4 regions of the Paenibacillus kandeliae genome follow, and region 3 is predicted to be linked to each of the others. Evidence: predicted binding sites of a transcription regulator. Region 3 holds the regulator's gene; each other region holds the start of a gene.
The links. The regulator Rex, encoded in region 3, represses fermentation and respiration genes when NADH is low (regulators of the CRP and FNR family bind a similar motif). The targets are predictions, from matches to a motif close to TTGTGAAATATTTCACAA.
Positions count from the first base shown of each region.

Region 1: a site for Rex is predicted at 1,013-1,030, ahead of qoxA (cytochrome aa3 quinol oxidase subunit II). Genes of this name have one in related genera too.
Region 2: a site for Rex is predicted at 1,205-1,222, ahead of ABXR35_RS19710 (formate/nitrite transporter family protein). Genes of this name have one in related genera too.
Region 4: a site for Rex is predicted at 1,826-1,843, ahead of ABXR35_RS19770 (TorD/DmsD family molecular chaperone). Genes of this name have one in related genera too.

Region 1 covers NZ_JBFDUZ010000006.1:98,236-101,453, reverse strand. Annotated here, with positions in the region: gene ABXR35_RS22010 (GH1 family beta-glucosidase) at 1-461, shown strand, start outside; gene ABXR35_RS22005 (hypothetical protein) at 623-895, shown strand; gene qoxA (cytochrome aa3 quinol oxidase subunit II) at 1,188-2,204, shown strand; gene ABXR35_RS21995 (cbb3-type cytochrome c oxidase subunit I) at 2,305-3,218, shown strand, end outside.
Region 2 covers NZ_JBFDUZ010000004.1:288,537-291,754, reverse strand. Annotated here, with positions in the region: gene ABXR35_RS19710 (formate/nitrite transporter family protein) at 234-1,130, opposite strand; gene ABXR35_RS19705 (FAD-dependent oxidoreductase) at 1,369-2,730, opposite strand.
Region 3 covers NZ_JBFDUZ010000001.1:2,451,514-2,454,731, reverse strand. Annotated here, with positions in the region: gene dinG (ATP-dependent DNA helicase DinG) at 1-1,447, shown strand, start outside; gene ABXR35_RS10420 (redox-sensing transcriptional repressor Rex) at 1,444-2,103, shown strand; gene ABXR35_RS10415 (amidohydrolase) at 2,084-3,218, shown strand, end outside.
Region 4 covers NZ_JBFDUZ010000004.1:301,800-305,017, reverse strand. Annotated here, with positions in the region: gene ABXR35_RS19780 (1-phosphofructokinase family hexose kinase) at 1-749, shown strand, start outside; gene ABXR35_RS19775 (hypothetical protein) at 753-962, opposite strand; gene ABXR35_RS19770 (TorD/DmsD family molecular chaperone) at 1,144-1,812, opposite strand; gene mobA (molybdenum cofactor guanylyltransferase) at 2,096-2,785, opposite strand; gene ABXR35_RS19760 (MFS transporter) at 3,172-3,218, shown strand, end outside.

The DNA.
Region 1 (3,218 bases), on a different contig from region 3:
ACTATCATCCAACCGTAAATCGCTACAATCCGGCTGCCGGATATTTGCAAAGTGAGCCGGTCGATATGGGACTGTTCAAAACAGATATCGGCTGGCCTATCGACGCTACCGGTCTGTACGATGTGATTCATTATTTACAAAAATACGGCAACAACGATATATACATTACCGAGAATGGTGCCTGTGTGAACGAATGTCCAGTCAATGGCAAAATCAATGATATTATCCGTGTCTATTATCTTCAGCAGCATATCGCTCAAGTACATCGAGTGATCAACGATGGCATTCACCTCAAGGGCTATATGGCATGGTCGCTGATGGATAACTTTGAATGGGCAGAGGGGTATCGGATGCGCTTCGGGTTGATTCACGTCGATTTCCGTACGCAGGTACGTACGCCAAAAGAAAGCTACTATTGGTACCAGAATGTCGTACGCAACAATTGGATGGAAACGCGCTGATTGACGCCATTTCCAAAATATAAATGGGACGAGCGAATCAAAGACCCTATTTTGTGGTAATAGGCAGTATAGCATACCGATGCGATCCAGTATTGAAGGCATGCAAGTGATCACCGGTACACATACTAGCAATATGACTACGAAGAAAGGGAGTGGATTCCATGGCTACTAACTCAAAAGGTCCCCGCGGCAGAACATCAGCGCAGAATACCTATGGATTAAGCCGTATGCTCAGCATCGTGGCATGGATTGCCTGTGCTGCCGGTATCCTGCTAATTGTGTTCAATCTGCAGCCGTTTAACGATAACAATCTGGGATTGATGATCGGGGTCGGCTGTCTGGCTGCTTTTGCGTTCATTTATTCGATTGGTAAATGGCTTGGATCGATGCAAGCCCGCAGCGATGAGGGCAAAGATGGCATCAAGGACGAGTAATCATTGTTCGTTGTTAACGGACATTTGATATGCAATTAACAACATGAATACGGCCCTTTTAAGATTTATTCTTAAAGGGGCTTTTTGTTGAAGTAAAAATATGTTAATCTTTAAATAATGTGAAATCATTCACTTTTGGCTACGAATAAATTGACAGATTTGTTAACAAGCCAAAAAAAACTGAAATTTACACCTTCTATGGATACGCAAAAAGCACACTTAGTGTTACCATAGGAATGTGTGGTTTCAATATTATGAACGTCATGAGCGTTAAGTGAGAAAGGGGATCAAGATGAACAAAAAACCAGGTTCGCGCCTTATGTTATGGGTTCTTCTGGTTGTAACTGTTCTGTCGCTGGCCCTGACGGTGTGGGCGTTAGCTACTGGCTCCAGTAACTATGCTGTTCTCAACCCGAAAGGCCCTATTGCAGAAGGACAACGGGATATCATTATCATTTCTACGATTCTGACCGCGATTGTCATCGTACCAACTACCATACTGACCTTTATCATTGTATGGAGATATCGTGACAAGCCGGGCAGAAAGGCGAAATACGATCCGGATTTCAGCCACAGCACATTGCTCGAATCCATTTGGTGGGGCATTCCGATTGTCGTAATCGCCATTATTGGTATCGTGACTGTACGTTATACGTACGCGCTCGAACCTTCCGTGGCTATTCAGTCACAAAAGCAACCCGTAACCATCCAAGCTGTATCGATGGACTGGAAATGGGCGTTCTTCTATCCTGACGAAGGAATCGCGTCTGTGAACACACTGACCATTCCTGAGGATACGCCAATCCGTTTTGAATTGACTTCCGATGCTCCGATGAACTCCTTCTGGATTCCGCAGCTGGGTGGTCAGATTTATACAATGTCCGGTATGGCTATGACCCTGTACTTGCAGGCAGATCATACAGGAACATACTTCGGTTCCGGTGCGAACTTCAGCGGCGAGCACTTTGGCGACATGAGATTTGACGTCAATGCAGTAAGCGATGCTGACTATCAGGCATGGGTAAACAAGGTGAAAACCGAATCCCAGCCAATGACGATGGATACGTACCAATCGTTGTCCACTCCAGGTACGTCCGATAAGCAATACTTCTCGGCATTCCCGGACAATTTGTTCCAACAATTGGTGGGCAAATACCTGCCAGGCGGCATAGCGGATACCAATCGTGCATCCCATACGACTCCTCAAACTCAAACCGGCGAAGGCGAGAGCAAAGAAGGTCAAAGCGATATGGGTACAGACAGTCAATCTAATCAAGAACATGATGGATTGGGTACGGATTCCAAGTAATCCGCTGTCGATTTAGTGATGTTTTGGCATTGATACAATGCTACATTATGCCGTGTCTGCCTGACACGGTATAGATAAAGACAGTGAAAGGAGCTCCACGATGCTCGAAAATATTAAACAGTTTGCATCCGAGTTTTTCGTCACCGGTGACCCGTTGATCTACGGTGCAGACGTATCCATTGGATTGGTATCGATTGCCATCGTTGCTGGATTGACCTATTTCAAAAAGTGGAAATGGCTCTGGCGTAACTGGTTGACTACGGTTGACCATAAGAAGATCGGTATCATGTACATTCTGGCTGCCATCATCATGATGTTCCGCGGCGGCGTTGATGCCCTGATGATGCGTACCCAGTTGGCGATTCCGAACTTTGAATTTTTGCATCCCGAGCACTATAACCAAGTCTTCACCACGCACGGCGTAGTTATGATCTTGTTTATGGCGATGCCATTTATGTTCGGTTTGTTTAACGTCGTTGTACCGCTACAAATCGGTGCGCGCGACGTAGCGTTCCCTTATTTGAACTCCCTGAGCTTCTGGCTGTTCTTCCTGGGCGCAATGCTGTTCAACCTTTCCTTCGTTATCGGCGGTTCGCCGGATGCAGGTTGGCTCAGTTATCCGCCACTATCGGAAATACAGTTTAACCCGGGTCCGGGTCAGAACTTCTACATCTGGGGTATCCAGATCTCTGGTATTGGTTCCCTAGCAACAGGTATCAACTTCTTGGTTACTATCATCAAAATGCGCGCACCAGGCATGACGATGATGAAAATGCCTATGTTCACTTGGTCGGTATTCGCAACTTGCGTTATCATTATCTTCGCATTCCCGATTCTGACTGTAACTCTGGCACTGCTGTTCCTCGACCGATTTGGGGGCGGACACTTCTTCACCCTTGACGGTGGGGGTAACCCGATGATGTATATCAACTTGATATGGATGTGGGGTCACCCTGAGGTATATATCGTTATCTTGCCGGCGTTCGGTATCTTCTCCGAAGTCGTCAGCGTGTT
Region 2 (3,218 bases), on a different contig from region 3:
ATCGTTCTGCTTTACATTAATCTAATTATTACCCGTACCTTCATTTTTAAACCAATTTCAGCATTCAAAACCGGATTGTACGTTGATTTATGAAGAAAGGCGTGAAATATCAAGCAAAAAGCCGGAAATCTCACTTTAGCAGCATGAGATTTCCGGCTGATGCGCATTGCCCTCGTCACGATGATCTATCTAGAAAAAGCGAAGTGACTGTCTGCGCCGAACTTGACTCCTAATCAATGCGCCTGCTCGCTGTGCTGGAGCGGCATAGCCACGGCAGCCGTTCCCGTTGCATCGGTGACCGTTGGCTGCGGCTCTACATGCTGCTGACCAGAGTGACTACCAGACGCTGGAGTAGCAGCTGGGTTACGACGAATATATGCCATAAAATACGCGCTGGCGACAAACAAAGCACCACCAGTCAGATTGCCCAGCCATACCGGTACAAAATTCATAGCATATTGTCCCCACGAATAATGACCAGCGAAGATCGCTGCTGGAATAAGAAACATATTGGCAACAACGTGCTGGAAGCCAATGGCGACAAATGCCATCGTCGGGAACCAGATGCCCAGCACTTTGCCGCTAATATTATCAGCGCTATAGGACAACCACACTGCCAGCGCGACCAGCCAGTTACAGCCAATACCGGAAATAAACATTTGCAAGAATGAGCCTTCCAGCTTATGCCCTGCCATTTCTACTGTTTTTGCCAGATACGGTCCCGTTTCGGTTAAGCCAACGATATGACCGAAGAAATAAGCAACAAACAAAGCGCCCAACATATTGGCAATCGTGATGGCTACCAGATTACGCGCGACTTCCCATGTTGAGATTTTGCGTGCCATACGTGCGAGCGGGACTGCCATCATATTGCCGGTTAACAGCTCGCCACCAGCAACCAGTACGAGAATCAGCCCGACTGGGAACAAGGATGCTCCCACAAAATTGGCAAAGCTGCCCCATTCCTCCGGCATGCTGGCGATTACCCGAATATCCAGCAGAAAGCCTAGCGCGATAAATGCACCTGCTAGAAAGCCCAGCACCAGCATCTGCGTCCAGCTGGAACGCGCTTTGGTCACACCTGTTTCGATTGTATTCATCGCGATTTGCTGCGGTTTGTAGTAAGCCATGAAGGTTTCTCTCCTTTGATGTATGGTCATCCGTTTAGCGGATATTTTCATATTTCAATTTTAATGAATTTACTTTGTGAAAAAAGTAACATTTGTCACGATGAGCGATGTTTTTACTGAATTCCATGAAATTCATCATGAAAGACAAATAATCTACACGCAAAAAAACCGCCATCCTGAGATGGCGGTTGATATTCTTTTTGTCTACTAGTCTTTGTCTACTAGGCAGTCATTCGGATTAGATAGTCACGGCTTCTTTTTGCGCAACCTGCGGCAGTGCTTGCAGACCTACGCTGTTCAGATAGTTCCACGGTTTGTTGTAATGTGGTTGGAAGAAGAAATCAACAAAGGCAAGCTGATCGACTGTCATACGGGCTTGAATAAAGACCGAGATCGTATTGATCGACTGGGTCAGATCGGCGTGCGACATGATCTGTGCGCCCAGAATGCGGCGGCTATCTTTTTCGTAAACGACTTTCAGCGTTACTTTCTCATGTGTGGGCATGAATTCTGGACGATAGTTGTCGTGGATCGTGGATGTTTCTACATCCAGACCAGCAAGACGGGCAGCGACTTCGGTCATACCCGTTGCAGCAATATTTTCTTCATAAATTTTGATACCGGATGTGCCTTGTGTACCCAAGTATTCAGTCGTTGGATTCACCAGATTGCGGGCAACTAGTGTACCCATGCGTACCGCGTTGGTTGCCAGCGGGATATAAGCGTGCTGCTGAGTAGGATTGTAGAAGATCGCACAGCTGTCACCAGCGGCATACACGTCTTTTTTGCTTGTTTGCATATATTTATCAACAATGATCGCACCGTTTGGCAGCATATCCACCTGACCTGCCAGCAGCTCGGTTTGCGGACGGAAGCCGATGCAAAGAATGACCATATCGGCGGTGTGAGTACCTTTGTCGGTAACCACGGTATTCACTTTACCGTCGGCTCCTTCAAAGCGTACCACTTTCTCGTTCAGCGCCAGCTGGATACCTTGCTGTGTCAGCACTTCTTCGGTACGTACTGTAAATTCAGGGTCCAGATATTTGCTCAAAATACGTTCTTCGGCGTCGATCAGCGTCACTTGTTTGCCGTTCATTTGGAAGGCTTCGACCAGCTCGACACCGATGTATCCAGCACCGACAACGACGATGTGATTAGCGGATTTTGCTTTTTCAATAATTGTATTGGAGTGATTAAAGTTTTTCGACAGTACGATGTTGTCCAGTTCGATTCCCGAGAATTTCGGGATGATCGGCCATGAGCCAGTCGTAACGATCAGTTTGTCAAATGTATCAGTTAATTCCATGCCAGTAGTTAGATCGCGAGCAGTCAATGTTTTGGCATCGGTGTCGACAGAAGTGACCTCATGTAGCATTTTGGTGGTCACACCCAGTTCATCCAGCTGCTGCGGGGACGAGTAGAACAATCCGTTTGCATCTTCAACTACACCACCGACATATAACGCGATACCGCAAGACAGGAACGAGATATTGTCATTGCGTTCGTACACGGTAATCTGAGCATCAGGGTACAATTTGGCGGTGTTAACGATAGCGGCGGTTCCTGCGTGAGTACATCCAATAACTGCTACTTTCATGGTTTCTTCCTCCTGTGTGTAACTCTATATTTGGTATGTGGTGCAAATTAAGTTATCCATTCCGTCAGTGACATCTGCTCCGTTCAGCTTTCTGTTCGCTGGCGGAGACAACTTAGTGAATACATTCACATTCAATAGTAAAAAGAGAGGACAGCGATCTGAATATGCAGAGGGAGTTTGGATGAAAAGCCGTCTGCGGAAAGCTGTCCGAAAGGTACATGGAGAAATCGGGAGAAACGTTGCCAGTTTCAGATTCCGATTTCGTTCAAATCGTATTGCCAGATGGGGTATAATTGAAAACGTTGGTTGTGAATGTTTTCACCTTATGTGATTATTATATTGTGATAAATGTCACAATGCAAGGGGTTTGGGGATTGTTCATAGTTTGTTCAAATTTTCACATTTTAAATTGTGAGGTTGCGCACCGCTATTCCATAAACAGCCATTGCTATACATAGCCGTTCTATAGATACCAAAAACCCACCGAA
Region 3 (3,218 bases):
TATGCACATGAAATATTTCACATTGGTTCAACCTCTGCTGCGTCTATTCAAGGACAGCAAAAATGGACAGCTTGCCGTGCTTCGCCAGCAGCTGGGATCATCGGGCAGTGAGCGTGGTATGGAATGGGCGATTGCAATTGACAATCTATATCCTGAACTCATAGATGTGAAAGAAGACTGGGATAAGCTGAGCGAGCTGCTGTTTGCGCTTTTGCCACAGCGCAGCGATGCTGCACCAGGCGAAGCAGGTCAGTTTACTCTGCGTTTACTTCCACAGAACAAGCCGGAAGAATGGGAAAAGATTACCGAGTTGGAGAACCGCATTCATATTGCACTCAGTCAGATTGTTCGTCAGGGCGAGCACACGATGGGCAAAATCAAAGAATCCGATGATGTGCTTGTTAACGAAGGGCTGGTTACCGATGTAACTGGGCTGTTCAAGGATTTGGGTGCGGTACGCGATGATTTGCGCCATTTTATCAAGCTGGATAGTGTAGAAACGGTATATTGGTACGAAGCCAATGGCAATTACCGCAGCAAATCGCTGCAAATGTATGCCGTACCGGTCGATGTGAGTCAGCAGCTGAAAGAACACTTTTTTGATAAAAAGAAAAGCATCATTCTTACATCGGCAACGCTCTCGATTGATAAAACGTTCCAGTATATGATCGAGCAACTGGGATTGAAGGAAGCAGAGCAGAACAACAAGCTCAATACGGTGATGTTGGAATCGCCATTTAATTATCGCGAGCAATCACTAGTATTGATTCCGCGCGATTTTCCAAGTCTGAAGGGCAGTGTGGGCGATCAGAATTTTGTAGCTATGCTTGCCGATTCGTTGGCAGACGCTGCGCGGGCGACCCGAGGACGGATGCTGGTATTATTTACCTCATACCGGATGCTCAAGCAGGTGTATGAGCCATTGAAAGAGAATTTATCTACAAGTGAGATTGCCGTATTCGGTCAGGGCGTGGATGGCGGCAGCCGTACCAAGTTGACACGTCGTTTTCAGGAGCATCCTGCTTCCGTATTGCTCGGAACAAGCAGCTTCTGGGAAGGTGTCGATATTCCAGGCGAGGCGCTGACCTGCCTGGCAATTGTGCGGTTGCCATTCCAGCCGCCGAATCATCCGCTCGTAGAAGCCAAAAGTGAACGCTTGAAAAAAGAAAAGAAAAACCCATTTATGAAATTATCCGTGCCGCAGGCAGTGATCCGGTTTAAGCAGGGCTTTGGACGTCTCGTCCGTACGGCAAATGACCGAGGAATCGTACTGATTTATGATACGCGGGTGATTGAGGCTTATTACGGCAGACATTTTCTTTATTCGCTGCCTGGTCCCAAAATGGAACATATGCCAACCCAGCAGATGATTCCCCGTATCGCCGAATGGCTGGAACAACGGCCGCTGGAAGCGGAAGCTGCAAATCAAGAGGGGGAGCAAGCATGAAATCCGAAAAAATATCTGAAGCTGTCGTGCGAAGATTACCTGTCTATTTGAGATATCTGAATGAACTGCATACCCGCGAGGTACCAACGGTATCCTCGCAGGAGCTGGGGCAGAAGCTGGATCTGAATCCAGCGCAAATCCGCAAGGATCTTGCTTACTTCGGCGATTTTGGACGCAAGGGTATCGGTTATGATGTATCGTATCTGATTGAGAAGATTCGTCATATTCTGAAGCTGGATCAGCAGATCAATGTAGCACTGATTGGTGCTGGTAATCTGGGACACGCTCTATCCAACTACAATGCCTATTTGCAGGAAACGATGAAGATTATCGCTGTATTCGATTCCTACGAGCCTAAGGTAGGTAGCAAAATCAATACGTTGACTGTACAGCCAATCAGTGAGTTATCGAACGCGGTAAAAGAACAAAATATCCGCGTAGGTATCATTACTGTGCCGAATACAGAAGCGCAGCGTGTTGCTGATCAGCTGGTGGAAGCGGGCATTGAGGCGATTTTGAATTTTGCACCGATTATTTTAAGAACACCACCGCATGTGCGTGTGCATACAGCTGATTTTACGACTGATCTGCTCAGTTTGGCATACTACCTTGAAGATGGAAAGGAATTAGAAGTCAATGAACAACTCTCCGAGTAAATGGATGATCAAAAACGGTATTTTCGCTGTACCCAACGCCGAAAAGCCAGTATTGCATGGCTACATGGTCGTTGAGGATGACCTGATTACGTATATTGGTGAAGAGGAGCCGCAAGTAGGCGATGACGTTGCCATTGTAGACGGACGCCACCAATTCTTCATTCCTGGTCTGGTGAACAGTCACGGTCACGCGGCGATGTCATTGCTGCGCGGCTTTGGCGACGATCTGGCGCTGCAAGTATGGTTGCAAGAGAAAATGTGGCCAATGGAAGCTAAATTTACGAGCGATGATGTATACACAGGAACCGCATTGTCGGTACTGGAAATGCTCAAAGGCGGCACCACCACATTCCTCGATATGTACGACCGTTCCGAGCGTGTAGCGGAAGTGGTAGAGCAATCCGGTATGAGAGCCGTACTGATGAGAGGCGTTATCGGTCTGTGTTCAGAAGAGGAGCAAAAGCAAAAGCTGAACCAATCGATCCAATTCGTACGTGATTGGCACGGCAAAGCAGACGGACGTATCACCACTATGATGTCTCCGCATGCACCGTACACTTGCCCACCTGCATACATTGAACAATTCGTACAAGCTGCACACGATCTGGATGTGCCGCTGCATACACATATGTCCGAAACGATTGCCGAAGTCGAGCAAAACGTACGTGATTACGGTTTGCGTCCGGTTGCTCATTTGGAAAAGTTGGGCATGTTCACACGTCCAACGCTACTTGCACATGCTGTGCATCTGAATGATGAAGAGATTGCTACACTGGCGGCTCACAAGGTTACGGTTTCCCATAATCCGGGTAGCAACCTGAAGCTTGCTAGCGGTGTGGCACGTGTACCAGATCTGCTGAAAGCAGGCGTGGTCGTATCTCTCGGTACAGATGGTCCTGCCAGCAATAACAATCTGGATATGTTTGAGGAAATGCGTCTGGCTGCACTGATTCACAAAGGTGTATCCGGCGACCCAACTGCTGTACCTGCATCGGAAGCGCTGCGTATGGGTACGGAATATGGTGCTCAATCGGTATTCCTGAACAATACAGGTACATTCAAGGTCGGCATGAAGGCGGATATTACGTCGCTCAATATCGATCAGCCACATTTCC
Region 4 (3,218 bases), on a different contig from region 3:
CGCTATTGCAGGAGGAAGAGATTCCGGCGCGCTTTACCGAAGCCCAAGGCGAAACCCGGTTTGCCATTACGGTATTGGATCGGGAACAGAAGACACAGACCGAATTTATTGAGCAAGGGGTCAGCGTCAATGTGCAACAGCTGGATCGGGTTGAAGAAGCGATTGCCAATCTGGCATCCCATTCGCAGTGGGTGCTCTTTTCCGGCAGTATGCCCAATGGCTGCCCTCCTCCGCTATACGGACGGCTGATCGAGATTGCAAGGCGACATGGCGCGGCGACCGCGCTGGATACGAGTGGCGAAGCGCTGATGCACGGCATCAAGGCAGCTCCGTATCTGATCAAGCCCAATGAGCAGGAAGCATGTCAGTGGGCAGGCATCTCGCCTGATTCAGCAGATCGTCCCAAGCGCTTGCGTCAAGCGCTGACCGCGATGATGGATTATGGTGTGGAAATGCCGGTTATCTCGCTCGGTGCCGAAGGCGCGATTGCCGCCGAACGCTCGACAGGCAATTTCTATGAGGTTTCCGTACCGCAACTGTCCATCGTCAGCGCGCTCGGTAGCGGCGATGCGATGATGGCAGGCATGCTGGTATCCGCCAGTCGTGGCGGTTCTACCCGTGCTATGCTGCGATTGGGTGCCGCTTGCGGAAGTGCCTGTGCACTATACCCCGGAGCCGGTATACTGGATATGGAAGATGTGTACCGCATCGGCAATCATATCGACATACAACAATCCCCTGAAGCCTAAGGCTCAGGGGATTGTTGTGCGTGCGGGAAAGCGTACATCCATGAAGATCTCACCGGTCTGCATATCACTAACCACAAAATTGATCTCATGCGGCACCAGCTCCTTGCGTGCAAACTGTCTAGCCCAGTCCAACGATGGAAATTCCCTCTCCACTTCACACGATCGGACGACGATCTTTGGCAACATGCCTTTGTGCTCGTTCAAGGTGGTCAACCTCCCTTTACTACTCCATTGGACAATTCAGCTTCGCTTGACTCCGCTTTCCCGCTATTTATTGTATAAAAATAACATTTTATACAGTGATATTTCTATTACTTAATCTATATTACATCGTAGTGTATAAAGTCTGCGCTGTGGGAGATATCAAGCGCCCGTACGTCCATTCCTTGCCAAATTATTGAGCATAACGCAATTCGGCAGCATAATGGCGCAGGTCTTCCTGATCCTGCTCCAAATAAGCAAGCACCATATCTGCCCATTGTCCATACAGCGAATGGGTTGCCTGTTGTTGCAATTGCTGGCATAACGCCGGTACCCACGGCTGCAAATAATGCTCCATAAAGTCCAGCTGTGCTTGAATGACATTGATCTGCTCCAGCGTATTGCCTTCACTCTCCGCCAATCGTTCCGCCAGCAGCGACATAAATTCCAGCTCAATGCCGATATGATCATCCGTTTCCTGAGCAGTCTTTTTAAACGTAATACCTGCACGGGAATATACCGAGTTCAGCATCGCTTCATATTCACACGGTTCCTGACCAGCACGCACATATTGTGCTGCCCGAATTCCCAACGGTAATCCATGCTGCTCGATTAACTGCTCATATACACAGCACTGCTGATTCGCATCCTGAATGATATTGGCAAGGGGTGTATCGTCAAGCGTGAGCAGCAATGTGTGAGGACGAGCAGAGAGCTGTAACACCCGTCCCGCTTCCCGCCGCCATTCGATCAGCTTGGAAAGGGTAGGCTTGCGTTGCAGCATTTCACTCAATAAACGATACGTCATGACCCGGCTGTATAACCAATCTGTATGTGTCTTCACTTCTGCATTCACCGTCATGTCAATACACTCCTTGTGATTTTTTTCACTTAAAATATGATGTCATTTCAACTATGATTGCACTATTCCCTTTACGCCATGCCGTTGGTTAGGCAGGCAGGCTGTAACCTGTTGCAATTCTTAGGGATTTGGTTTTGGACTTGACTATATTGTAACCGATATCACAAAGTTTATGTTTGTTTTACACATACGTTCATACAATAGTCATCATTTTCCAAAGATTAACTGACAAAATCGTGTCTGATGTCATGATGTCACAAACAAAAGCCCTTACGACTCGCCTTTAGGAGTCGAACGGCTTGTTTAAAATATGCAGATGGCGTGCTTGCTCATATGCTTCTGGATCATTCATATTGTACAGACACCATTCTGTCAGATCGTTGCTCTCCTGTAGCTGTGGCGGCAGCCGTTTCAATACACCTTCCAGCGGCACCTCCATCAAATTATGCTGATCTACCCAATCCATCACCTTGAATTGTCTTTGCTGCAACGCCTCCGCCAGTGATGCACGCACACTATGATGATACACTCCATACAGCGGGTGCATACGATCATCATAGGATGGGATGACCACCTGCATAAGCGGAATATCCCCTTTCTGGAAATCGTAATCATACGCCTGATCCAGCAAATGCTCCAATAAACTCGTACTGGCAAATGGCAGATCACATGCACTCAGCACATACCATTCCGCATCCATCGCATTCATGCCTGCGTATAGACCCGACAACGGACCATGACCCGGAAACTCATCTGGCGCCATCGGCAAATGCAGAAATTCATACCCTCGATCCGATGCGGAAGCCAGACAGAGCTGACCCACACATGGCTCCACTGCCGCCTTTACCCGTTCGATGACCGTTTTGCCACCTATATTCAGTAGCGCCTTATCTCTCCCCATCCGTCTGGATTGTCCGCCAGCTAGTATAATGCCTGCGGTTATCGCTTTTCTGTCACTTCGCTGTGTGTTCATCGTATTCATCCTCTCTGCTGCGTATCTTCATCTGCGTTCTCTGTATTCTATGATCGATGGAAATGCCTAGCGGCTGCAAGCCGTTTTCATTCCAAGCCTGTGTAAAATAAGCTGCAATAGTTCTACATTTTCATAGCATGTAGTTACCAGCTGGATCGAAGCAGATACAATCTGCATGTTCATAAACACCGCGATCCGCATTCCATCTATAGCCATACTAGCGATCTAGCCTACATTTTGTGCCCGTTCAACTATGTTCACTCGCGCTACCATACATTGGGATTCACAAACTCGCCGATAGCCGCATTTTCATACAAAATCGTTTGTATCCCCTTACAACTAATGATACAGTAAATGCAATGTCCCATGGAAAGGATTGTCGCATTGTGGATTCATACCCTGCCAAATCTGCTTTTACCACACTTCGGTGGTA